Regions from separate parts of the Bradyrhizobium sp. CCBAU 11361 genome, predicted to be linked through region 2. Evidence: predicted binding sites of a transcription regulator. Region 2 holds the regulator's gene; each other region holds the start of a gene.

Region 1 (7,807 bases), on a different contig from region 2:
ATTCCCCGACGATGACGACGACGTGCACATGCGTCCAGCATCTGCAGCAGAAGACCTGCTAGCTGAGCGAAGCGGCGGCGGTCAACCGGGATGCAGGCGGGCAATCCTGAATCGAAAAACCACGCTCGTGGGAATCCCTTCTATGGATTCACGACTTGGCTCTACAACGTCGGTGATCGCTCCGCCCAAGCTTTGGTGGCTTGGCAGATTTCCATCGCCCGGGCGTAGGCGGGGCGTGTCGTCGTGCGGGCGAGATAGGCACGCTCGACTGAACCCGGGGTATAGTTGCTGGTTCGCAGACCAAGCAGGAGAGCGTAGCTCACTGAAATGTCAGCAGCAGTGAACTGGTCTCCGGCGAGAAATGGACGATCTGTGAGACGCTGGATGACCAATCCCAGCCGGCTATGAAAGGTCTCCAGTGCCCAGTTTGTGACCCGGGCGTTTCGCTCTGCTTCGGGCGCGAGTGCGCGACCGACGAAGACGGCGTTCATTGGTACAGCGAGCCCAGCCTCTCCCAAATGGAGGAATTGCAGATAGGCGCCGAAAGCGGGATCATCCGGGGCGACGGCGAGCGGGCTCGGACCGTGGCGGGCAAGCAGGTACTCAAGGATCGCGATCGATTCGACCATGATCATCTCGCCGTCCTGTAGCGCCGGGATAAAGCCGGCGGGGTTGATCGCAAGAAAATCGGGATCATGCTCGACAGCGCGCAGATCGACCGGGCGCAGCCGATAAGCCACTCCCAATTCCTCGAGCAGCCAAACGACACGGAATCCACGACCTTCGCCATAGACAGTGAGCATAATGAGCGTCCTTACGCCGGCTTGAGTGCCTAAATTCGCGGGAGCGAGATTTCCACTCTGACACGATATGTACAAGGCTCGTCGAAGACTCCTGCGCAACGCCTTCGGCGTCGCAGGCGGTCGCGACCTCCCGCTTCCGGCGCAACGCGAAGCTGGTCGCTTGTCGCGAGCGCTGGAAGGGTCGAAGGCGGACGTTCGTACTCTGCGAGTTAATCATTTCGGTCGCAACGTGTGGCTTATGGGGGATTGAGGAGAGCGGCCCGCAAATGCAGCCATTTTCGGCCGCTCTTTAGGCCCATTTCAGCCAAACTGTTATCAGTTGCTCGTCTTCCGGGGCAGGACCCTTCAACTCGGAGTCCTGCAATGTTCAAGCCAGTTCTTTTTGCGTGTTTTTTAGTTGCCGTCAGCTCTATTGCTTCGGAAGCACGACCCTACCGCATTGATCGCGCGCCGGAATGCAATGTCATCATGCCCTGCGACTTCTCGCATTCGCAAACGCGGCGCGAGCGCGTTTCCAGGTACTCATCACAGGCGCCCAATTCAAGACAACTCACAATGGTCGCCGCTGGCAGCGCCGTTGCGACGATGAATGCCCCCGGCGATCGGATCGTCGGCGGTCGACCGGCCGGTTGTCCTTCGTCCTTCTGCGGTTGCGGCGCGGCCCTGCGCGTGTTCGGTCGTATGGTGCCGGAATTGAATCTCGCGGCCAACTGGCTGCGTTTTCCGCGTACATCGCCAGCGCCGGGAATGGTGGCGGCACGACGCGGCCACGTGTTCGTCCTGGAGCAGCACCTCGGGGGAGACATCTGGATGGCGTATGACGCCAACTCGGGCGGACACGCAACAAGAATGCACGCGCGTTCCTTGCGGGGGTATACGGTCGTCAACCCGCGCGGCACGACGAGTTGAGGGAAACGCCGACATCAATCTCGATATGTGACGGAAGCAGGAACGAGACCTCGGCGGGCCGCCAGACCATTGGCGGCTCGCCTTCGCCCACCCCAACCGTTGACAAAGACAGGCTTATCAGACGTACAGAACTTTGTTCAGTCGCTCGAGCTGAGTATTGAATTTGCTAGGGAAGTAGACCTCGTCGCTTGTGACGAAATCGCACATTTCTGCAAGGGCCGTGGTCCAGGCAAGGGCCCGGCCATGATTGGACTGTGCAAATGCGACCGGGTCCATCGCCGCCCGATCTGGCGTCCGTCTGTTGACTATCTGATCGTACTTTTCCCATTCGATGGCGTTGATGGCGCCACGACCGGCTAGCACACTCGTGGTGCCACCGCCCATGAGCTTGGCCATCGTTTGTCGCATCTCGTGCGTCGCTGCGGCGGCAACGTTGAGCTCGGTGCCTGCCATGATAACGAGCTTCATCGACTCGCAAGCGAGACCGGCCCACATCGCGCGCCACGCCTGGAGATCGGCGACGGCTGCGGCAATACGAGCCGTTCCGCCATATTGTTGGATTTTTCTTTCAGCTAGCTTCTGGTCTATCAAGCCGCGCGCGATGTCGGCGGCCACGCCTATCCTGTCCGTGAACTCCACATGTGCCGCGACGATCTCGACCTTTCTGCCTTCCAGCCGCTTGAACTCTTTCGCAACGGCCGTCGAGGTTGCGGCGGATACCGCGCGCCGATAGGCGTCGACGGTGGATCTGCTGTTGTGGGCTGCGTTGAGTGCGTCAGCCAGAGCGTCGAGCATGACCTTGTGGTAGGCATAGTAGGGATGCGTCGTCAGCGATGCGCCGAGCCATTTCTTGGCGAGGTCCATGGAGATCTTGATGCCGAGCTTAAGAAGCGCGCCGTCTCGCTTCGTCTCGTCAACTGCATCCTCTACTCTGCGGACGTATTCGTAGTACTTCTTGGCTTTGTCCGCCTTGGCGAGAACTTTCGACAGAGTGCCGGGTTTCACCGGGCTCTCGTTATACTCGTGCAAGAGCGCTTGCGCCCTGGCGAGCGGCCCAGAGGCCGGGCTTCGCCGATATTTGTCGTAAGTCTTCAGTCCCTCGGACGCGAAGGTCCAGAAGCTAGCGGTGGTATCGAGGGATTTCTCTATCTTTTTATAGAAGCGTTCATCTTCGACACTAGCTCTAACCGCCATCTCTATCTCTCCTCGCAATCGAGACCAGGCGAAATCGTCTCGTCACTCGCTGTTGGTGAGGCGGAACCTGTCGCTGCTAAATTCATGGCCGCTCAGTGGTGACTCATTATCAAAGTCACGATCCGACGCCGTCATCCGATTGAAGGATATCGGCGCTGACATCTTCATGCACGTCGGGCGGTCGAGGAGGGAGAGACGCCGACCTCGGCAGAAGAGTTCGTGTCAGCTACGAAGGCAAGCCGCGACGCGTCCGTTCGCGTCGCAATGTGGTGCAGCCGAGTTGACTCTCGTGCAGGGGATTGCGTGGTCAGCCGATACCCTGCGAAGCATCCTTCATTGAGCATCGTACGGTTGCGGCAGGATGGCGTGATGCCGCTGTTTTGCCCAACGTGCCAAATGGTTTTGCAGATGCAGGAGGCATCTGCCGCCGGCCATCGGCTACATTGCGTGGGGTTGTTTTCGAGTGTTTTTGCGGAAGGCTTGCCGCGAGCGTCGCCGCGCTACGCGCTCTCCGTCTCCCGGTGCACGTCGTGCACCACCAGCCCCATGCCTTGCTCGGGCATCTTGATCCAGTCGCGCCGCTTCAGCGTGCGCTTGGTGTCCTCGAAGCCGCTTGCCCAGTGCTCGCGCATCGAGGTGCCCGAGAATTCGTGGTCCTTGGCGTCGCCCTCATAAGCCTTCTGCTGGTAGATCAAGTGCAGGATCGCGATCTCGGGCATATGGCAGAGGCTGGCCTTGAGATTGCGCTCCTCGTCGGAGAGTTGCTCTTCCGGCAGCTTCGCCAGGGCCTTGTAGAGCACGACCTTGAGATTGTGCGTGCGGCGATAGACGTCGGTGTTGTGGCGCGTGCGCGAGGAATACATGATGTCCTTGTGGCGGGCCATCACGTCCTGGATCGAGCGCGGCAGCACGCCGCGGGCGCTGAACAGGTCGACCTGGAACACCAGCGAATTGAGCGCGTCCTCCTGGTCGAGCAGATGCTGGAGCGGGGTGTTGGAGACGATGCCGCCGTCCCAGAAATGATCGGTGCCGATCCGCACCATCGGCAGCGCCGGGGGCAGGGCGCCGGAGGCCATGATGTGCTCCGGCCCGATCTCGTCATGGGCGTTGTCGAAATAGATGAAGTTGCCGGAGAGCACATTCACCGCGCCGACGGCGAAGCGGACCTTCTTCTCGTTGATGAGATCGAAGTCGACGAGCTCGCGCAGGCTCTCGCGCAGCGGCGTCGTGTCGTAATAGCTCGTCGCCGTCCTGGCGCCGATCGGGCTGAACCAGGGATTGACCTGGTGCGGGGTGAAGAAGCCGGGCTGGCCCATGGCTGACGTCATCCACGCGCTGGTGAGGTTGCGCCACTGGCGGAAGACGTCGCCATCCGGGGTATAGTGCCAGACCTTGCGGTTGGTGATGCGCTCCCAGAAGACGCGCAGCGCATCGAGCCGCTTCTCCGGCCGGTTGCCGGCGATGATGGCGGAGTTGATCGCGCCGATCGATACGCCGCAGACCCAGTCCGGCTCGATGCCGGCCTCGTGCAGCGCCTGATAGACGCCGGCCTGGTAGGCGCCGAGCGCGCCGCCGCCTTGCAGCACCAGTGCGACGCGATCGCAGCGCTCGGGACGCCAGCCCCGCACGGGAGGCTGATGGGTCTGATAAGTCGGTTGCGACGTGCGGGCGTCCATGGCGATGCCTCCTGCCTTCGCCGAACGATTGCGTCCTGCGGTGACGGCGTGATGACAAGAGTGGCGCCCGATGCATCGTCTGCATGCAGGTCAATCGCAACGAGAATGGCGCGCGGGTCGCGCGCCTGACGGAAATCCTTCACATCGCGGTCAATGACGGCCGCTAGCAATCTGGGTCGCCGCCCGACGCTGCCGGGCAGGCATCACAGACATGAGGAGACCAGCGATGCGCAGGGAAGATGTGCTGAGACTTCCGTCCATGCCGGCCGCGGGACCGAGTTACCCGGCCGGTCCCTATCGCTTCGTCGACCGCGAATTCCTCGTCATCACCTACGAGACCGATCCGGACCTGATCCGTGCGGGCCTGCCCGAGCCGCTGGAGCCGATCGACCAGCCGATCGTGCATTACGAATGGATCAGGATGCCGGACTCCTCCGGCTTCGGCAGCTACACCGAGTCCGGGCTCGTCATCCCGGCGCGCCTGCATGGCGAGGAGGTCAACTTCGTCTCGCAGATGTATCTCGACGACGATCCGCCGATCGCCGCGGGCCGCGAGATCTGGGGCTTTCCCAAGAAATACGCCCATCCCAAACTCGAGATCGTCAAGGACACGCTGACGGGGACGCTGGAATATGCCGGCCAGCTCGTCGCCATGGGCACGATGGGCTACAAGCACGAGAGCATGGCCGGCAACGGCGATCTCACCCGCGCCACGCTGTCGAAGACGCAAGTGAATCTGAAGATGATCCCGGGCGTCGATGGCCGTCTCGAAGTCTGCCAGCTCGTCGCGATCAACCTCACCGATATCGTGCCGAAGGGCTCCTGGATGGGGCCCGGACGTCTTCACCTTGTGCCGCACGTCAATGCGCCGGTTGCCGATTTCCCGGTTCGCCGCGTCGTCGGCGCGCATCACTACATCGCCGATCTGACGCTGCCGTTCGGCCGCGTCGTGCACGACTACATCAGGGAGGCCGAGGCGGCGGCCGCGACGGGGCTGGCCGCGGAATAGGGCGGCGCCATCATCAAACTGTAACAGAGGCGTAATTGAGTACCCGCGTGGGTCCGGAAGATGCCGTCAGCCATCTTCAGGAGACGGGGCATGTGTTGACGGTTGGGGCGATCATGGCTGAGCCGGCAAAGCTTGTCAGCGCGATATCGGGGTCTGAGCCTGCCATTCCGGGCCTGGTCTGGGCGTTCCGCCTGCACAGCGACGGCAGCGCCGAGGCGCTGCCGATCGACCGGCCGATCGAGTTCAGCCATGACGGCCGGCTCTGGCTGCATTTCAATCTGACCGACGCGCGGGCGCGGCCGTGGATTGCGGCATCAACGCTGCCGCCGCTTGCGCGCGAACTGCTGCTGTCGAACGACACGTTCCAGCAGCTCCATGTCATCGACCACTGCGTCTACGGCGTGTTCTCCGACCTCGTGCGCGACATCGACAGTCCGACGGAAGAGACCGCGTTCCTGCGCTTCGCCATGACCGAGCACCTGCTGGTCAGCGGCCGCCATCAGGCGCTGTGCTCGGCGGATGCGACGCGCCGGGTGCTCGAAGGCGGCTACCGCGTCGACAACGTCGCCCACCTCCTGGAAAAGATCGTCGACGAGGTTGCCGACACGCTCGACAGGATGGCCGACAAGCTCGGGCAGGAGATCGACGGCATCGAGGAGCGCATCCTCGCCGACGAGGCGAGGCCGGAGATGCGCCGCACCCTCGGCCGGTTGCGCCGCACCTGCGTCAGGCTGCATCGTCAGCTCACCGGCCTGCGCGTGCTGTTTCACCGGCTCGACCAGAAGAACACCGATCACCTGTCGCCGGGCTTGCGGATCCACGCTGGCAAGCTGGCGCAGCGGCTCGATGGCCTCGATCACGACATCGTCGAGCTGCGCGAGCGCAGCCGCCTGCTCGAGGAGGAGCTGCGCTTCAAGAACGAGGAGGAGAGCAACCGCCACCTCCACACGCTCTCCATCGTGACCTCGCTGCTGCTGCCGCCGACGCTGATCACCGGCATCTTCGGCATGAACACCAAGGGCCTGCCGCTCACCGACGTCGAAAGCGGATTTCTCTGGGCGGCGGTGCTGATGGCCTCGTCGGTCGGTGCCGCCTATTTGTTCATGCGGCGCACGGGCATTTTCAAGTAGCGCACCAGCCGTGAACGGCACTGCCGACAGATCTCCGCTGCGAAGCGTGGCTGCAATTGCGCTGGTGTGCGCCTTGGCCAGCACGAGCGCGTTCGCCGGCGCCAAGGACGAAAGCGCGGCCGAATGGCTGGCGCCAAAATGGTTCAACGAATGGCATGACGGGCTCGCCAACAAGGGCCTGAATTTCGGCGCCACCTATATCGCCGACAACATCGGCAACGTCTCGGGCGGCGTTGCGCGCGGCGCCATCCATTTCGGTCGCCTCGATCTCTCGGTCGATGCCGATCTGGACAAGCTGGTCGGCTGGACGGGGGGACGCTTCTACGCCAACGCCTTCGTGATCTACGGCCGCGGGCTCTCGCGCAACTACCTGCAGAACCTCGCAACCATCAGCGAGATCGAGGCGCTGCCGGACCGGCGGCTCTACAACGCCTATTTCGAGCAGAGCTTCTTTGGCGACAGGCTGAACATCAGGGCCGGCCAGCAGGCCGCAGATGTCGAGTTCTTCGACAGCCAGACCGACGACCTCTTCATCAACGGCACCTTCGGCTGGCCGGCGATCAAGGCGAGCAACCTTCCGGCCGGCGGCCCGGCACCGCCGATCGCGGTGCCCGGCATTCGCGTCAAGGCCGCGCTGACGGACCAGATCACCGCCTATGGCGCGGTGTTCAACGGCGATCCGTCCGGGCCGGGCGAGGCCGATCCGCAGATTCGCGACCATCACGGCCTCGCATTCCGCGTCAACGATCCGCTCTGGGTGATCGGGCAGGTCCGCTTCAGCTACGACATCGATATTGGCGGCCGTCCGCTCGCCGGCAACTTCACGCCGGGCGCCTGGAAGCATTATGGCTCGTTCGAAAGCCAGCGCTTTACCGCGGGGGGCTCTCGATCGCCGATCCCTCTGGAAGCGGCGTTCCGGCCAAGCTTCGCGGCAATTACGGCATCTTCGCCGTGATCGAGCAGGTGCTCTACCGCCCGCCGGAGGTGAAGGACAACACCACCTCCGCTTCGATCCCGGGCGTCACCGCCTTCGGCCGCATCGCCTACAGCCCGCCGGACCGCAATCTGATCGATCTTTATCTGGAC
Region 2 (7,807 bases):
TGACGGCTTGCATCAGTCCGGCCTGATCCTGCTCGGCCTCCTGCTGTTCGTGCTGACCTTCTTCGTGCTCGCAGCGGCACGGCTGATGCTGATGCGGCTGGAAAAGAAGGCGGGGAACTGACGCCATGAACCCGATCTATTCACGCCGCCGCCGCAAGGACTTCGTCATCCGCGGACTCTGCATGGCCGCCGCCGCCTTCGGCGTCACCTGGCTTGCGCTGATCCTGATCACACTGCTTTACAACGGCATCGCCGGTCTGAACCTTGAGATTTTCGTGGCGGACACGCCGCCTCCGGGCTCGACTGAAGGCGGCCTGCGCAACGCCATCGTCGGTTCGATTATCATGACCGTGCTCGGCGTCGGCATCGGCGCGCCGCTCGGCCTGTTCGCCGGCACCTATCTCGCCGAGTACGGCCGCAACGACAAGCTGACCTCGGTGATCCGCTTCATCAACGACATCCTGCTCTCGGCGCCCTCGATCATCATCGGCCTGTTCATCTACGGCGCGGTGGTGGTGCCGATGCGCGGCTTCTCGGCGATCGCAGGCAGCCTCGCGCTCGCCGTCATCGTCATCCCGGTGGTGCTGCGCACGACCGAGGACATGCTGCTGCTGGTGCCGAACGCGCTGCGCGAGGCGGCGTCCGCCCTCGGCCTGCCGCGCTCGCTGGTGATCAAGCGGATCGCCTACCGCGCCGCCCGCTCCGGCCTCATCACCGGCGTGCTGCTCGCAACCGCCCGCGTCGCCGGCGAGACCGCGCCGCTGCTCTTCACCGCGCTGTCGAACCAGTTCTTCAGCCTCGGCCTGAACAAGACGATGGCGAACCTGCCTGTCACCATCAACAACTTCGTCCAGAGCCCCTACGCCTATTGGAAGCAGCTGGCCTGGAGCGGCGCGCTGCTGATCACGATTACCGTGCTTGCCCTGAACATTGGCGCGCGCATCCTTGGCGCCGAGAGGACCGCAAAATGAGTGAGCTTTCCGTATCGATGAGCGCGGCTGGTGGTTTGCCCCAGGCGCCGGTGTTGCCCGAGGCCCCGGCCAAGGTGACGGTGCGCAACCTCAACTTCTATTACGGCGAGCACCACGCGCTGAAGAACATCAACCTGACGCTCGGCGCCAACCGCGTCACGGCGTTCATCGGCCCGTCGGGCTGCGGCAAGTCGACCCTGCTGCGCATCTTCAACCGGATGTACGACCTCTACCCGGGCCAGCGCGCCACCGGCCAGCTCATGCTCGACCAGACCAACATCCTCGACGGCAAGCTCGACCTCAATCTGCTGCGCGCCCGCGTCGGCATGGTGTTCCAGAAGCCGACGCCGTTCCCGATGACGATCTACGAGAACATCGCCTTCGGCATCCGCCTCTACGAGAAGATCTCGAAGTCCGAGATGGACGACCGCGTCGAGAAGGCGCTGCGCGGCGGCGCGCTATGGAACGAGGTCAAGGACAAGCTCAACGCCTCCGGCCTGTCGCTCTCCGGCGGCCAGCAGCAGCGCCTCTGCATCGCCCGCACCGTCGCGGTGCGGCCCGAGGTGATCCTGTTCGACGAGCCCTGCTCGGCGCTCGACCCGATCTCGACCGCCAAGGTCGAGGAGCTGATCCAGGAACTGTCCGAGAACTACACGATCGCGATCGTCACCCACAACATGCAGCAGGCGGCGCGCGTCTCCGACAAGACCGCCTTCATGTATCTCGGCGAGCTGATCGAGTTCGACGACACCAGCAAGATCTTCACGTCGCCGAGCGACCGGCGCACGCAGGATTACATCACCGGCCGGTTCGGCTGAGGAGACGGGACATGGGTTCTGAACATACCGCAAAGGCCTTCGACACCGACCTCCAGGAGCTCACCCGGCTCGTCGCCGAGATGGGCGGGATTGCCGAGCGCATGATCGTCGATTCCGTCGACGCGCTGATCCGCCGTGACGTCGCGCTCGGCCAGCGCGTGGTCGCCACCGACACCGAGCTCGACGCGCTGCAGAAGCGCATCGAGGAGCGCGCCGTGCTCACCATCGCCCGCCGCCAGCCGATGGCGGTCGATCTGCGCGAGATCGTCGGCGCCATGCGCGTTGCGACCGATCTCGAGCGCATCGGCGACCTCGCCAAGAACATGGGCAAGCGCGTCGCGGCGCTGGAGACGGATTTCCATCCGCTCAAGCTGTTCCGCGGCCTCGAGCACATGACCGACCTCGTGCAGCAGCAGGTCAAGTCGGTGCTGGACGCCTATGCCGCGCACGATCTGCCGGCGGCGATGGCGGTGTGGAAGGGCGACGAGGAAGTCGACGCCATCTGCACCTCGTTGTTCCGCGAGCTCCTCACCTACATGATGGAGGATCCGCGCAACATCTCGTTCTGCATCCATCTGATGTTCTGCGCCAAGAACATCGAGCGGATCGGCGACCACGCCACCAACATCGCCGAGACCGTGTTCTACATGATCGAGGGCCAGGCGATCACCGACAAGCGGCCGAAGGGCGACATGACGACCTTCGCCACGACGGTCCCGAATACCTGAAGACGCAAGGAGCGACGACACCATGGGCGCACGCATTATGGTGGTTGAGGACGAGGAAGCTCTCACCGAGCTTCTCCGCTACAACCTCGAAGGCGACGGCTATGACGTCGAGACGGTGATGCGCGGCGACGACGCCGACACCCGCCTCAAGGAACATATCCCCGATCTGATCGTGCTCGACTGGATGCTGCCGGGACTGTCGGGCATCGAGCTGTGCCGGCGGCTACGGACCCGGCCCGAGACCAAGCAGCTGCCGATCATCATGCTCACCGCGCGCGGTGAGGAGAGCGAGCGGGTGCGGGGTCTTGCGACCGGCGCGGACGATTACATCGTCAAGCCGTTCTCGGTGCCGGAGCTGCTGGCGCGCGTGAAGGGCCTGCTGCGGCGCGCCAGCCCCGAGCGGCTCGCCACCGTGCTCGCCTATGGCGACATCGAGCTCGATCGCGACAAGCGCCGCGTGGCGCGCTCGGGCCGGCCGATCGACCTCGGCCCGACCGAATATCGCCTGCTGGAGTTCTTCCTGGAGCATCCCGGCCGCGTGTTCTCGCGCGAGCAGCTGCTCGACAGCGTCTGGGGCCGCGACATCTACATCGACGAGCGAACCGTCGACGTCCATATCGGCCGCCTGCGCAAGCTGCTCAATCTCGGCCGCGAGCAGGACCCGATCCGCACCGTCCGCGGCGCCGGCTACGCGCTGGATGATCGCTTTGCGAAGGCGGAGCAGACGTAAGCCTGTGCGGATGTTTTAGGGCTGAGTGCGACCGCAAACTCAGTGGTCGTCCCGGCGAAGGCCGGGACCCATAACCACAGGAAGTGGTTTGGCGAAGACGAGTTGTTCGGAATTGGCACCGCGGACGAGTCGATAGACCTCGCGGTATGGGTCCCGGCCTTCGCCGGGACGGCACGGAGTATTTTGAGCCGTCATCGCGCGACACTAGCAGCGCGGGCTTAAACTCACCGCGAGGGCTTGGCCGGTGCGCGCCGGCGATCCGCGGCCGGCTGATACGCCACGCGCGAGTGCTGGGCGCAGTAGGGCAGGCCCGACAGCGCCTTGCCGCCGCAGAAGAAGAAATCCGCGCTCGAGGGATCGCCGACCGGCCAGTGGCAGGTCGCCTCGTTCAGCTCCAGCAGCGACAGCCGCTGGCTCATCGGCACCACGTTGTCGTAGGTGACCGGTTCGGCCTCCACCTCGACCTCGAAGGCCTGCGCCAGCGCGGTGTTGCCGCGCGCAATGGGGCGGCTCACCCGCATCATGTGCTGCGCGGGGCGCGCCTTGCGCGGCCGCGGAGCCGCCGATGACGGGCTCTTGGCGCGGCCGGACAGGCCGAGCCTGTGCACCTTGCCGATCACGGCATTACGGGTCACATTGCCGAGCTCGGCTGCGATCTGGCTGGCCGATAATCCGGCCTCCCAGAGCTTTTTCAACTGCTCGACGCGATCGTCGGACCAGGTCAAAACCGTCATTGCACCCTTTCCCTCGCCGTGCGGCTGCCATCCTGGCGCCTCGCGGCGAATGCCTAAGCCTCGAAAAACCCGTGCCGTCAGAATCCCTTAAGGCTCGCCGGGCACACCAGATGCGCCCGAACGTTTACGCCGGTACATGAGGACTTAGAGGATCAGAACTGCTGCACGAGATGTCGTATCTGACAAGCCAAACGCTACAATATGGCGTGACTCACGCGCAAGAGTCAGCCGACTCGCTTCCACATGTTCCGTGGCCAAAATCCGGCAAATTTGGCACCGCAAGACTACGGATTCAGCGTTTCGCGAGGCTTTCGGGCGGCATTGACACCGGTTTCACCAAGCATAAGATAGTGTCACGTGCCGCCCTTAAAAGGCGGCACGTTTCGTTTTCCGGGCCGGTCAATGGTGCGTTGCGCAATGCACGCTCACACCGTCCGCAACATCAAGTGACCGTCATGACTAGCAGCGCAGCGCCGCATTTGCTTCCCGTTTTCGCCAGGTCCGACCTCGGTTTCGAGCGCGGCGAAGGCTGCTGGCTGATTGCGACCAATGGCGATCGCTATCTCGATTTTACGTCCGGCGTCGCGGTGAACGCGCTCGGCCACGCCCATCCTGCGCTGGTCAAGGCGCTGCAGGAGCAGGCGACGAAACTCTGGCACATGTCGAACCTTTTTCAGAGCCCGGATGGCGAGAAGCTCGCTACGCGCCTGTGCAATGAGAGCTTTGGGGACTTCGTGTTCTTCTGCAATTCCGGCGCCGAGGCGCTGGAAGGTGTGATCAAGCTGGTCCGCCATCACCACTTCTCCAAGGGGCATCCGGATCGCTACCGCATCATCACCTTCGAAGGCGCCTTCCACGGCCGCACGCTGGCGACGCTGGCTGCAACGGGATCCGCAAAATATCTCGAAGGTTTTGGTCCGCCGATGGATGGCTTCGATCAGGTGCCGCATGGCGACATCGAGGCCGTCAAGAAAGCGATCGGTCCGCAGACCGCCGGCATCCTGATCGAGCCGATCCAGGGCGAGGGCGGCGTACGTTCCGCAACGCCTGCGTTCCTCAAGGCATTGCGCCAACTCTGCGATGAGAAGGGCTTGCTGCTCGCCTTCGACGAGGTGCAGACCGGCATGGGCCGCACCGGCGATCTCTTCGCGCATCGCCGCACCGGCGTCACACCTGACGTGATGTCGCTGGCCAAGGCGCTCGGCGGCGGCTTCCCGATCGGCGCGATCCTGGCGACCGCGGATGCGGCGGCCGGCATGGGTCCCGGCTCGCACGGCTCGACCTTCGGCGGCAATCCGCTCGCGGTCGCGGCGGCGAACGCCGTGCTCGACGTCATGCTCAAGCCCGGCTTCTTCGACCACGTGCAGAAGATGTCGCTGCTGCTCAAGCAGAAGCTCGCTTCCGTGATCGACCGTTATCCTGATGTCGTCAGCGAAGTGCGCGGCGAAGGCCTTCTGATCGGCATCAAGGCCGTGGTGCCCTCAGGCGATCTCGGCGCGGCGCTGCGCAATGAAAAACTGCTCACGGTCGGCGCCGGCGACAATGTCGTGCGTTTCCTGCCGCCCCTGATCGTCACCGAAGCCGAGATCGAGGACAGCGTCGGGCGGCTCGAGCGCGCCTGCGCCGCGATCTCGTCCAGTCAGACCAAGCGGGCGGCAAGCTGATGAGCAAGTCGCCGAAGCACTTCCTCGATATCAACGAGCTCCCGTTGTCGGAGCTCAAGAGCATGCTCGACGCCTCCTCCGCCATGAAGGCGAAGCAGAAGGCGCATCAGCCGGTGAGGCCGCTCGAAGGCAAGACGCTGGCGATGATCTTCGAGCGCCCCTCGACCCGCACGCGGGTGTCGTTCGACGTCGCCATGCGCCAGCTCGGCGGCGAGCCCATCATGCTCACCGGCGCCGAGATGCAGCTCGGCCGCGGCGAGACCATCGCCGACACCGCGCGCGTGCTGTCGCGCTATGTCGACGCCATCATGATCCGCATCCTCAACCACGACGCGCTGCTGGAGCTTGCGGCCAACGCGACCGTGCCCGTCATCAACGGCCTGACCCGGCGCTCGCATCCCTGCCAGGTGATGGCCGACCTCCTGACCTACCAGGAGCACCGCGGCCCGATCGAGGGCCGGACGGTGGCCTGGACCGGCGACGACAACAACGTGCTGGCGTCCTGGGCGCATGCCGCCGAGCGCTTCAAGTTTCAGCTCAACGTCGCAACGCCTCCGGAGCTCGCGCCGAAGAAGGCGATGCGCGACTGGATCAAGACGTCAGGCGCGCCGATCATGCTCGGCACCGATCCGGAAGCCGCCGTGCGCGGCGCCGATTGCGTCGTCACCGACACCTGGGTGTCGATGGGCGACAAGGAGGGCGAGCACCGCCACAACGTGCTCAAGCCCTACCAGGTCAATGCCAAGCTGATGTCGCTGGCCAAGCCCGACGCGCTGTTCATGCACTGCCTGCCCGCCCATCGCGGCGAGGAGGTCACCGACGAGGTGATCGACGGCCCGCAATCGGTCGTGTTCGACGAGGCCGAAAACCGCCTGCACGCGCAGAAGGGCATTCTGGCCTGGTGCTTCGACGCGGTGAAGTAACGGCGGCGCGGCCCGGCGGCCGCCTCGCATACAACTGTCGTCCTGGCGAAAGCCAGGACCCATTACCACCGGCTTTTGTTTGGCGAAGATCGGCAATTGTCATCTCGCGCGACAACTCCTGCTTGGGGTTATGGGTCCTGGCATTCGCCAGGACGACACTGAGTTTGCCGTGCTTGCATACGTCCATTCTGCATTGCCGGATGCAGCCGCAACCCCTTCCATTTTCCACCCACCGACCCCAGATAGACGGCCATGGTTTCCCAATCCCCTGACATGAAAACCGGGCCTGAAGGCCCGGTTCGCGCACCATCAGCAGTTCCGATCGACGACGCCGTGCTGCCCTACGAGGTCGACGCGCTCGACGTGCGCGGCCGGCTGGTGCGGCTCGGTCCGGCGCTCGACGACATCCTGACCAAGCACGATTATCCCGCTGCCGTGGGCAAGCTGCTCGGCGAGGCCATCGTGCTGACGACGCTGCTCGGAACGGCGCTGAAATTCGAGGGCCGCTTCATCCTCCAGGCCCAGACCGATGGTCCGGTGTCGTTCCTGGTGGTGGATTACAAGGCGCCGGATCAACTTCGTGCCTATGCCCGCTTCGACGCCGCGCGCCTCGGTGAGATCAGGGATTCCGGCACTCTGCTCGGCCGCGGCCATCTCGCCATGACCATCGACCAGGGCCCCGACATGAGCCGCTACCAGGGGCTGGTCGCGCTCGACGGCGGCAGCCTCGAAGACGCCGCCCACGAATATTTCCTGCGTTCCGAGCAGATCCCGACGCGCGTGCGTCTTGCGGTCGGCGAGGAGTGGCGCTCGAACGACGGCGGCAAGCATCGCTGGCGCGCCGGCGGCATGCTGATGCAGTTTTTGCCGAAGGCGCCGGAGCGCGCGCGGCAGGCGGACTTGCATCCCGGCGATGCGCCCGAAGGCGCCGAAGTGCACGCTGTCGCTGAAGACGACGCCTGGGTCGAGGCACGCTCGCTGATCGAGACCGTCGAGGACGTCGAGCTGATCGATCCGGAGCTGTCCGGCGAGCGGCTGCTCTACCGCCTCTTCCACGAGCGTGGCGTGCGCGTGTTCAAGCCGCTGGTCCTGAAGGCGCAATGCTCCTGCTCGCGCGACGCGGTGGCCTCGATGCTGAAGAGCTTTTCGCCGAACGATCGCGCCGCGATGGTCAAGGACGACAAGGTCGTCGTCACCTGCGAGTTCTGCTCGTCGGTGTACGATTTCACGCCCGATGAG
Region 3 (7,807 bases), 130 kb from region 2:
CGCACAGCGCGCAGGGCGCGTTGAAGCGGTAGGGCTCGAAGGGGTGATCCTCGAAATCGAGCGACACCACTTTCGTATAGGGCGGGATCGCATAGATGCGCTTCTCGCGGCCGGCGCCGAACAGTTGCAGCGCCGGACAATTGTCCATCTTGGGATTGTCGAATTTCGGCGTCGGCGATGGATCCATCACGTAGCGCGCGTTGACCTTGACCGGATAGGCGTAGGCGGTCGCGATGTGTCCGAAGCGCGCAATGTCCTCATAGAGCTTCACATGCATCAGGCCGTATTCGGCAAGCGCATGCATGCGCCGCGTTTCGGTCTCGCGCGGCTCGAGGAAACGCAGCGGCTCCGGGATCGGCACTTGATAGACCAGCACCTGGTTCTCGTGCAGCGCCGCCTCGGGAATGCGGTGACGGGTCTGGATCACGGTCGCATCGTCAGTCGCCGTCGTGGTGGCGACGCCGGCGGTCTTGGCAAAGAATTTACGGATCGAGATCGCGTTGGTGGTGTCGTCGGAGCCCTGGTCGATCACCTTCAGCACGTCCTCAGGCCCGAGGATCGCCGCCGTCACCTGCACGCCACCGGTGCCCCAGCCATAGGGCATCGGCATTTCGCGGCTGGCGAACGGCACCTGGTAGCCGGGGATCGCGATCGCCTTCAGGATGGCGCGGCGGATCATCCGCTTGGTCTGTTCGTCGAGATAGGCGAAATTGTAGGTGGGCGCGTTCATTCCGCGGCCTCCTTCATGGCATCGGGCGCATTGGCCTCGGCAAATTCCTGACGCAGCTTGCGCAGCAGGCCAAGCTCGGACTGGAAGTCGACATAATGCGGCAGCTTCAGATGCTCGACGAAGCCGGTCGCCTGGACGTTGTCCGAATGCGACATCACGAATTCTTCATCTTGCGCCGGTGCGAGCGCCTCTTCGCCGAGCTCGCGAGCACGCAGCGCGCGATCGACCAGCGCCATCGACATGGTCTTGCGCTCGCTCTGGCCGAAGGCGAGGCCGTAGCCGCTGGTGAAGCACGGCGCTTCCGTCGCAGAACCCTTGAACTGGTTGACCATCTGGCACTCGGTGAGCTCGATCGAGCCGAGCGGCACGGCGAAGCCGACGTCCTCGGCGGAGAATTCGACCTCGACCTCGCCGAAGCGGATCTCGCCGGCGAAGGGGTGGTTGCGGCCGTAGCCGCGCTGGGTGGAATAGCCCATCGCCAGCAGGAAGCCTTCGTCGCCGCGTGCGAGATTTTGCAGGCGCAGGTCGCGATCCGCCGGGAAGTTCAGCGGCTCGCGGGTGAGATCGCCGACGCTGGCGCCGTCCTCGGCCTGCGGCGAGGATTCGATCAACCCGTCGCGGCCCAGGATATCGGTCACGCGCGGCGTCGGCGCGGTCGAGGCCTCGGCCGTCGCGGGCGCTTCGGGCACAAAACCCTCCGCGAGCGAGGGATCGAGCAGGCGATGCGTATAGTCGAAGGTCGGCCCGAGGATCTGACCACCGGGAATGTCCTTGAAGGTCGAGGACACCCGCCGCTGCACCCGCATGGCGCCGGTGTCGACCGGCTCGCTGGCGCCGAAGCGCGGCAGCGTGGCGCGGAAGGCGCGGACCAGGAAGATCGCCTCGATCAGATCGCCGCGCGCCTGCTTGATCGCAAGCGCCGCGAGTTCGCGATCATAAAGTGAGCCCTCGCTCATGACGCGGTCCACGGCCAGACCAAGCTGCTCCGAGATCTGGTCGAGCGTGACTTCCGGCACGCTCTGGTCGCCGCGCCGCGCGTTGGCGAGCAGGCGATGGGCGTTCTCGATGGCGCGTTCGCCGCCTTTGACTGCGACATACATGCTTCAGCTTTCCTTACTCACGACACGCGTGGTGCGGGGGATCGCGACCACGGCGTCATCCGCGACCAGCACCACGTCGATGCCGCGCGGAAACAGCGTCTCGTTGACACGCAGACGCTCGAACAGGTCGGCGGGCTTGATCGAGGCCCGGAGCGTCGCGACGCCGTCGATGCCGGGGCCGCGCAGCTCGAAGCCCTGCCCTGCGTCAAGGCGATCGACCTGGAGGATCAATGTGGTCGACCGATCCGGATATTCGCTGGTGCCGAGCGCGAAGCGCTCGAGCGCCGGCAGCAAGGCGCCGTCGCCGATCAAGGCAAAGCTTGCGATCGAGGAATCCTGGATGACCGGCGCGCCGGTGTGGAACTTGAGCCATTTCACGACGGCGGAACTCTCCGCCATCCGCGCATCGAGCCAGAGCGGCGTATCGTGATCGAACAGCGTCAGCGCGATCGCGGCGACGCCGCGCATCATCGGCCCGGGTGTTCCCGCCATCGGCACGATGCGCTGGACCGAGCCCGGCCGCGCCATCGCGTCCATGACCGAGCGAAAGGTCGATTGCGCCGACAGCACCTTGTCGGCGAACCCCGGCGGCAGTTCCGCAATTGTGGTCATGATCTCACCCCTCACCGCGCACCATGGTGTAGAAATCAACCTTCGTCGCGGCGGTCTCGGCCGCCGCCTGCTTGCGCCGGATCGTAAGCTGCTCGCGCAACGGTGCGATAACGTCCCGCTCCACCAGCCCGCCAAAATCACGCGACTGCACCAGCGCATCGCACAGCGCGATCAGGCGCGCCTTCTCGCCGTTGCGTCCGAGCGTGTAGCCGAAGCCGACCTCCCCGCTCGCAAGCCGCACCGCGGCGCGCGACACCGTGGCTTCGCCGAGATTGAACGGGGCGCCGTCGCCGCCGACCCGGCCGCGCAGCATGACGAGGCCGTTTTCCGGCATGCGCAGATCCTGGTGGGCCGGAAGGGCGAAAGCGCGGAGGCGAGCGGCGATCTCGCCCGCCTCCGCGTGCTCCAGCACGGCCATCGCGGCCTTGCGCTGGGCTTGCTGATTGGTCTGCTGCGTCACCCGATCCACCGAACTTGCCGAATCCAAGTTGTCTATGATAGTAGACAACTTCATACGGAAGCGCCATGACTGTTTCGTGACAAGCGTGTGATTTTCGGGCTAGGCTGACCGGCGATATGAGCATGCAGGACACCGCCTCCACGGGCGTCGCGCTATGGCGCCTCGTTGCCGACGGCATCGAGCGTGGCATCGCCGACGGCCGCTTTGCCGCCGGCGACAAGCTGCCGGGCGAGATGGAGATCGCCGAGACCTATCGCGTCAACCGCCACACCGTGCGGCGGGCGCTGGCAGCCCTTGCCGAGCGCGGCCTGGTGCGCGCCGAGCGCGGCAGCGGAACCTATGTCGAGGCGCAGCGCATCGCCTATCCGCTGCGCTCGCGCACGCGCTTCTCCGAGATCGTCGGCGCCGGCGGCCGTGAGCCGCGCGGGCAGTTGATCGAGGCGGCCGACGACGTCGCGACGCGTGAGCTGGCGCGCGAGCTGGGCTTGAAGGTCGGCGCGCCGCTGGTGCGGATCGAGGCGATCCGCCTCGCCGACCGCACGCCGATCTGCGTCTCCACGACATGGCTGTCGGCGGAGTTGTTTCCGGATGCGGGCAGCGTGTTTGCAGCAACGCGCTCGATGACGAAACTGCTCGAGCACTTCGGTGTCCGCGACTATCGCCGCGGCGCGACCCGGATCACCGCCGGCATCGTCGATGCGACCGACGCTGCACGGCTCGATCTGCCGCTGGGACGGCCGATCCTCGTGGTCGACGCCACCGACCACGATCTCGATGGCAAGCCGCTGGTGACGAAGCATTCGCGCTTCGCCGCCGAGCGGGTGGAGTTTCTGGTCGAGAACGGCTGAGATGCAGCCCTCTTCCCGTCTCCCACGAGAGACGAGGAAGAGCAGCGGCCTCCTACTCCTGCATCATCTCGCCGCTGCCGCCGAACTCGGCGGGAAAATCCTTCAGCTTGGGCAGGCCGTCGCGCATCGGCAGCACCGTCTCGGCGTAGTTGACGTGGACGCCGGGCGTGAACGCCAGGGTGGGGAGGGTGGCGGTGAAGACGTCGGTCAGGCCGAGCGGCGGGTGATTGGTCATGAGATGGCCGCCGCACTTCCTGCAATATTTGCGCTGGCTGAGCGGCGTCTTGGCGAAGGTCTCGACGTGCTGCGCGCCTTCGGTGATGCGCACGGCATCGGGCTTCCACAGGCTGAAGGCATTCACCGGCCCGCCGGACCAGGACCGGCAGGAGCCGCAATGGCAATAGCCCATCGCCTCTGGCGCACCCGTGACCTCGACCGTGACCGCGCCGCAGAAGCAGTGTCCGACATGTTTCATTTGGTCGTCTCCGTTGATGAAGGTTGGAAATCCTCTCCCCGCTCCGCTTCACCGAGATCTCGGCGAAGGCGGATGCGGGGTCGTGACGAGGTTCGCTCGCGCTGGACGCGACGAGCTTCGCTCGCGCTGGTCACATCGGAGTGAGGGGGAATCACCCCGAGGGTCGTTGAAGGCTGGTGTCCGGCGAGATACACGCCTCAGCTCCGTCGCGCGTCCTCCTTTCGGCGGACGCGGCGGAAAGGCGCGACGATTAAACTGACCGGCGCCAGGGAATAAGCATCGACACGCGTTGTTTGTACTGCCGGTATTCGTCGCCGAAGAGATCGACGAGGTCGCGCTCCTCCAGCGCGATGCCAACGAAGATGTAGAGCGTGGTCACGGCCGCGAACAGCAGATGGCCCGCGGTCATGACCGGTGCCGCCCAGAACGCCATGATGAAGCCGAGATAGATCGGATGACGGACGAATTTGTAGAGCAGCGGCGTCTTGAAACGCGGCGGCGCCGGTTCCTTGCCGACAAGATGGTTGGTCACCTGGTGCAGGCCGAACAGTTCGAAATGATTGATGATGAAGGTCGAGGTGAACACCAATATCCAACCCGCGAAGGACAGCGTGACCAGCGCCACGGCAAGATCGGGATTCTCGACCTCCCATATGACCGCAGGCAGCGGACGCCACTGCCAGAACAGGAGGAGCAGTGACAGGCTCGCGAACAGCACGTAAGTCGATCGCTCGACCGGCTTGGGGACGAATTGCGTCCACCACGCCTTGAATTGCTGGCGCGCCATCACGCTGTGTTGAACCGCGAACAGCGACATCAGCAGCAGATTGATGATGACCGCGCGAACGACGGGCGCTTCGGCTCCGGTGTCGATGGTCTTCGGCACCGCCAGCCCCATCACGAAGCCGATAGCGTAGAGAATGGTGACGAAAAACACGAGATATGCCGCAATTCCGTACAGAAAGGCGATGAACTTGAAAATGCGTGAGCCCGCAACCTCCGGGCCGATTGAATGAACCTGGTGATCAATTTGGGACATGGAAAGCTCCGTTGTGCCAAAACGCCGGCACTTCATTGGTCGCTGCACCATGCCGCATCGGTATGCCCAAGACTTTCGCGGACGGTTGATTTTCGCCTGAGACGACTTTGATTTTTGCTTGAGACGACAGAAACGTGCGATTTTGCTTTGAAAACAACGTGCTCGACGGCGACCTGCGCGAACTGACCTGCGCCGGGGTGGCCGTGCCATTGCAGCCCCAGGTGTTCGATCTGCTGCTTTACCTCGTCGCGCAACGGGCGCGAGTGGTCAGCAAGGATGACCTGATCAGCCAGATCTGGAGCGACCGCATCGTCTCGGATTCCGCCCTGAACAGCCGGATCAACGCCGCGCGCAAGGCGCTCGGCGACGACGGCGCCGCACAACGGCTGATCAAGACGATCCCGCGCAAGGGCTTTCGTTTCATCGGCGAGGTCCGGGAAGAGTTGGCAGCGGCGCCTGCTCCCGCCGAGCCCGTCCCTGCCCGGCCGCGCACCGCGGCGGACCGCCCGGCGATCGCGGTGCTCGCCTTCGAGAACATGAGCGGCGATCCCGCACAGGACTATTTCGGCGACGGGATCAGCGAGGACATCCTCACCGCGCTGTCGAAGCAGCGCTGGTTCATGGTGATCGCCCGCAACTCGTCCTTCACCTACAAGGGACGCGCGGTCCACATCAGGCAGATCGCCGAGGAGCTCGGCGTCCGCTACATCGTCGAAGGCAGCGTGCGCAAGGCGAACAACCGGGTGCGCATCACCGCACAGCTCAACGACGCGACATCGGGCAGCCATCTCTGGGCGGAGCGCTATGACCGCGAGCTCGTCGACGTCTTCGCCGTGCAGGACGAGATCACCAACGCGATCGTCGCCGCAATCGAGCCGCGGATCCACGCGGCGGAGGATTTTCGCAGCCGTCGCAAGCCGCCCGCGAGCCTCGACGCCTGGGATCTGTTGATGCGCGCGCTATCGCATTACTGGCGCGTGACGCGGCAGGATCACGAGGCCGCACAGGCGCTGCTCGAGCGCGCGATCGGGATCGATCCGAATTACGGCCAGGCGCTGTCGTTGCTCGCAGCGAACCACATGTTCGGCGCGCATCTCGGCTGGGCCGAGCTGGCGAGGGTGGCGCCAATAGCGGAAGCCGCCGCGCTGGCCGCGGTGCGCTGCGATCATGAGGATGCCTGGGCGCATGCCGGGCTCGGCAGCGTCTACTTCTCGACGCGCAGGCTTACGGACGCACTGTCCGAGTTCGAGCAGGCGCTCGCGCTCAATCCGAACTTCTCGATGGCGCAGGGCTATTACGCACTGGCACTGTCCTATGCCGGGCGGTCGAAGGACTCGTTCGAGGCGGCGCAGAGGGCGATCCGGCTCTCACCGCGCGACCCGTCGCTGGCGATCTATCACGGTATCGCCGGCTATGCGCGCTTCACCGAGCGGCGCTATGACGAGGCCATCGCACTTGCGCGCGAGGCGATCCGCCATCGCGGCGACCTCACCGGCGCCTATCGCGTGCTCGCCGTGTCCGCCGGCATGAGCGGCGACGGGGTGCTTGCGGAGACGGCGCTGGGCGAACTCCGCCGCACCCAGCCGGGCATCTCGCTGCACTGGATCGCGACGCAACTGCCATGGGCCAGCGACGCCGATCGCGAACACTATCTGGAGGGATTCCGGCGGGCGGGGTTGCAGTAGGAAATCGTCAGGCCCGGCTTTACACCACGCTCTTCCGGCGCAGATGGACGATGACGTCGAGCCGCGCGATCTCGTGGCCGGGAAGCGCCTCGGGAATCCTGGTGAAGGCGAGGCCATCGGCGACGTCGACCAGCACATCCTCGCCTTCGAGGTAGAAGTGCGGATGCACGGATGTGTCGGTATCGAAGAACGACTTGATGCCGTCGGCGGCGATCCGGCGCACCAGGCCGGCTTCGGTGAACTGGTTCAGCGTATTGTAGACGGTCGCGAGCGACAGGTACGCGTTCGCCGCCAGCGCCTCTTCATAGAGCCCCTCGGCGGTCACGTGGCGATGGCCACGCAGGAACAGCAACTGGCCGAGCGCCAGGCGCTGGCGCGTTGGCCGGAGGCCCGCATCGACAAGCAATTGCAGACAGCGCTGCACGCCCTCATCCGGCTCCGGTCCGACGACGTCCGTTCCGGCGTCGTCGCCCGCGGGGATATTCGTGGCCTGCATGTCCATCGATCGTCTCACGGCTGAAAGAACCAGGGCACGCAACGCGGCGTCCGGCCAGTTGCCATTCGATCGCAGAAGCGGCGGCTTGGCTTTGATCCGGATCAAATCCGGAAGCGGTCGCATCTGACCTATCGCAAGGCGGCCCGGTTTATTCCCGGTCATCATGCAGGGGTATCGACGAGGTTCAGATGTCCAGGCCGGTTCCCGACAAGGCAGAGGTCGCGCTCGAATATCCCGACAAGTTCTATGTCGGCACCTTCGAGCATTCATCGCGGTTCGAGGCACGTCTCGACGGCAGCGGCGTCGCGCTGGTGCTGCAACATCCGGGGGCGGCCGACGAACGCAAATCGGTGCATCTGCAC

Evidence for each region. The regulator PhoB, encoded in region 2, activates phosphate uptake and scavenging genes when phosphate is short. The targets are predictions, from matches to a motif close to TGTCATNNANCTGTCAT.
Region 1: the regulator PhoB is predicted to act here: its motif matches at 4,623-4,639, upstream of XI08_RS38135 (acetoacetate decarboxylase).
Region 3: the regulator PhoB is predicted to act here: its motif matches at 2,968-2,984, upstream of phnF (phosphonate metabolism transcriptional regulator PhnF).

Annotation. Positions count from the first base shown of each region.
Region 1 covers NZ_LBJZ01000197.1:399-8,205, reverse strand. Annotated here, with positions in the region: gene XI08_RS38160 (TadE/TadG family type IV pilus assembly protein) at 1-62, shown strand, start outside; gene XI08_RS38155 (glutathione S-transferase family protein) at 162-803, opposite strand; gene XI08_RS38150 (hypothetical protein) at 1,167-1,712, shown strand; gene XI08_RS38145 (hypothetical protein) at 1,830-2,906, opposite strand; gene XI08_RS38140 (patatin-like phospholipase family protein) at 3,407-4,582, opposite strand; gene XI08_RS38135 (acetoacetate decarboxylase) at 4,809-5,591, shown strand; gene XI08_RS38130 (transporter) at 5,705-6,721, shown strand; partial or broken gene XI08_RS38125 (carbohydrate porin) at 6,732-7,807, shown strand, end outside.
Region 2 covers NZ_LBJZ01000200.1:216,179-223,985, reverse strand. Annotated here, with positions in the region: gene pstC (phosphate ABC transporter permease subunit PstC) at 1-121, shown strand, start outside; gene pstA (phosphate ABC transporter permease PstA) at 126-971, shown strand; gene pstB (phosphate ABC transporter ATP-binding protein PstB) at 968-1,789, shown strand; gene phoU (phosphate signaling complex protein PhoU) at 1,801-2,517, shown strand; gene phoB (phosphate regulon transcriptional regulator PhoB) at 2,540-3,247, shown strand; gene XI08_RS44595 (GcrA family cell cycle regulator) at 3,472-3,981, opposite strand; gene XI08_RS44590 (aspartate aminotransferase family protein) at 4,437-5,645, shown strand; gene argF (ornithine carbamoyltransferase) at 5,645-6,568, shown strand; gene XI08_RS44580 (Hsp33 family molecular chaperone) at 6,821-7,807, shown strand, end outside.
Region 3 covers NZ_LBJZ01000200.1:84,760-92,566, forward strand. Annotated here, with positions in the region: gene XI08_RS43935 (alpha-D-ribose 1-methylphosphonate 5-phosphate C-P-lyase PhnJ) at 1-730, opposite strand, end outside; gene XI08_RS43940 (carbon-phosphorus lyase complex subunit PhnI) at 727-1,830, opposite strand; gene phnH (phosphonate C-P lyase system protein PhnH) at 1,834-2,442, opposite strand; gene phnG (phosphonate C-P lyase system protein PhnG) at 2,447-2,860, opposite strand; gene phnF (phosphonate metabolism transcriptional regulator PhnF) at 3,019-3,750, shown strand; gene XI08_RS43960 (GFA family protein) at 3,803-4,225, opposite strand; gene mddA (methanethiol S-methyltransferase) at 4,476-5,264, opposite strand; gene XI08_RS43970 (winged helix-turn-helix domain-containing tetratricopeptide repeat protein) at 5,399-6,949, shown strand; gene irr (Fur family transcriptional regulator Irr) at 6,969-7,451, opposite strand; gene XI08_RS43980 (hypothetical protein) at 7,634-7,807, shown strand, end outside.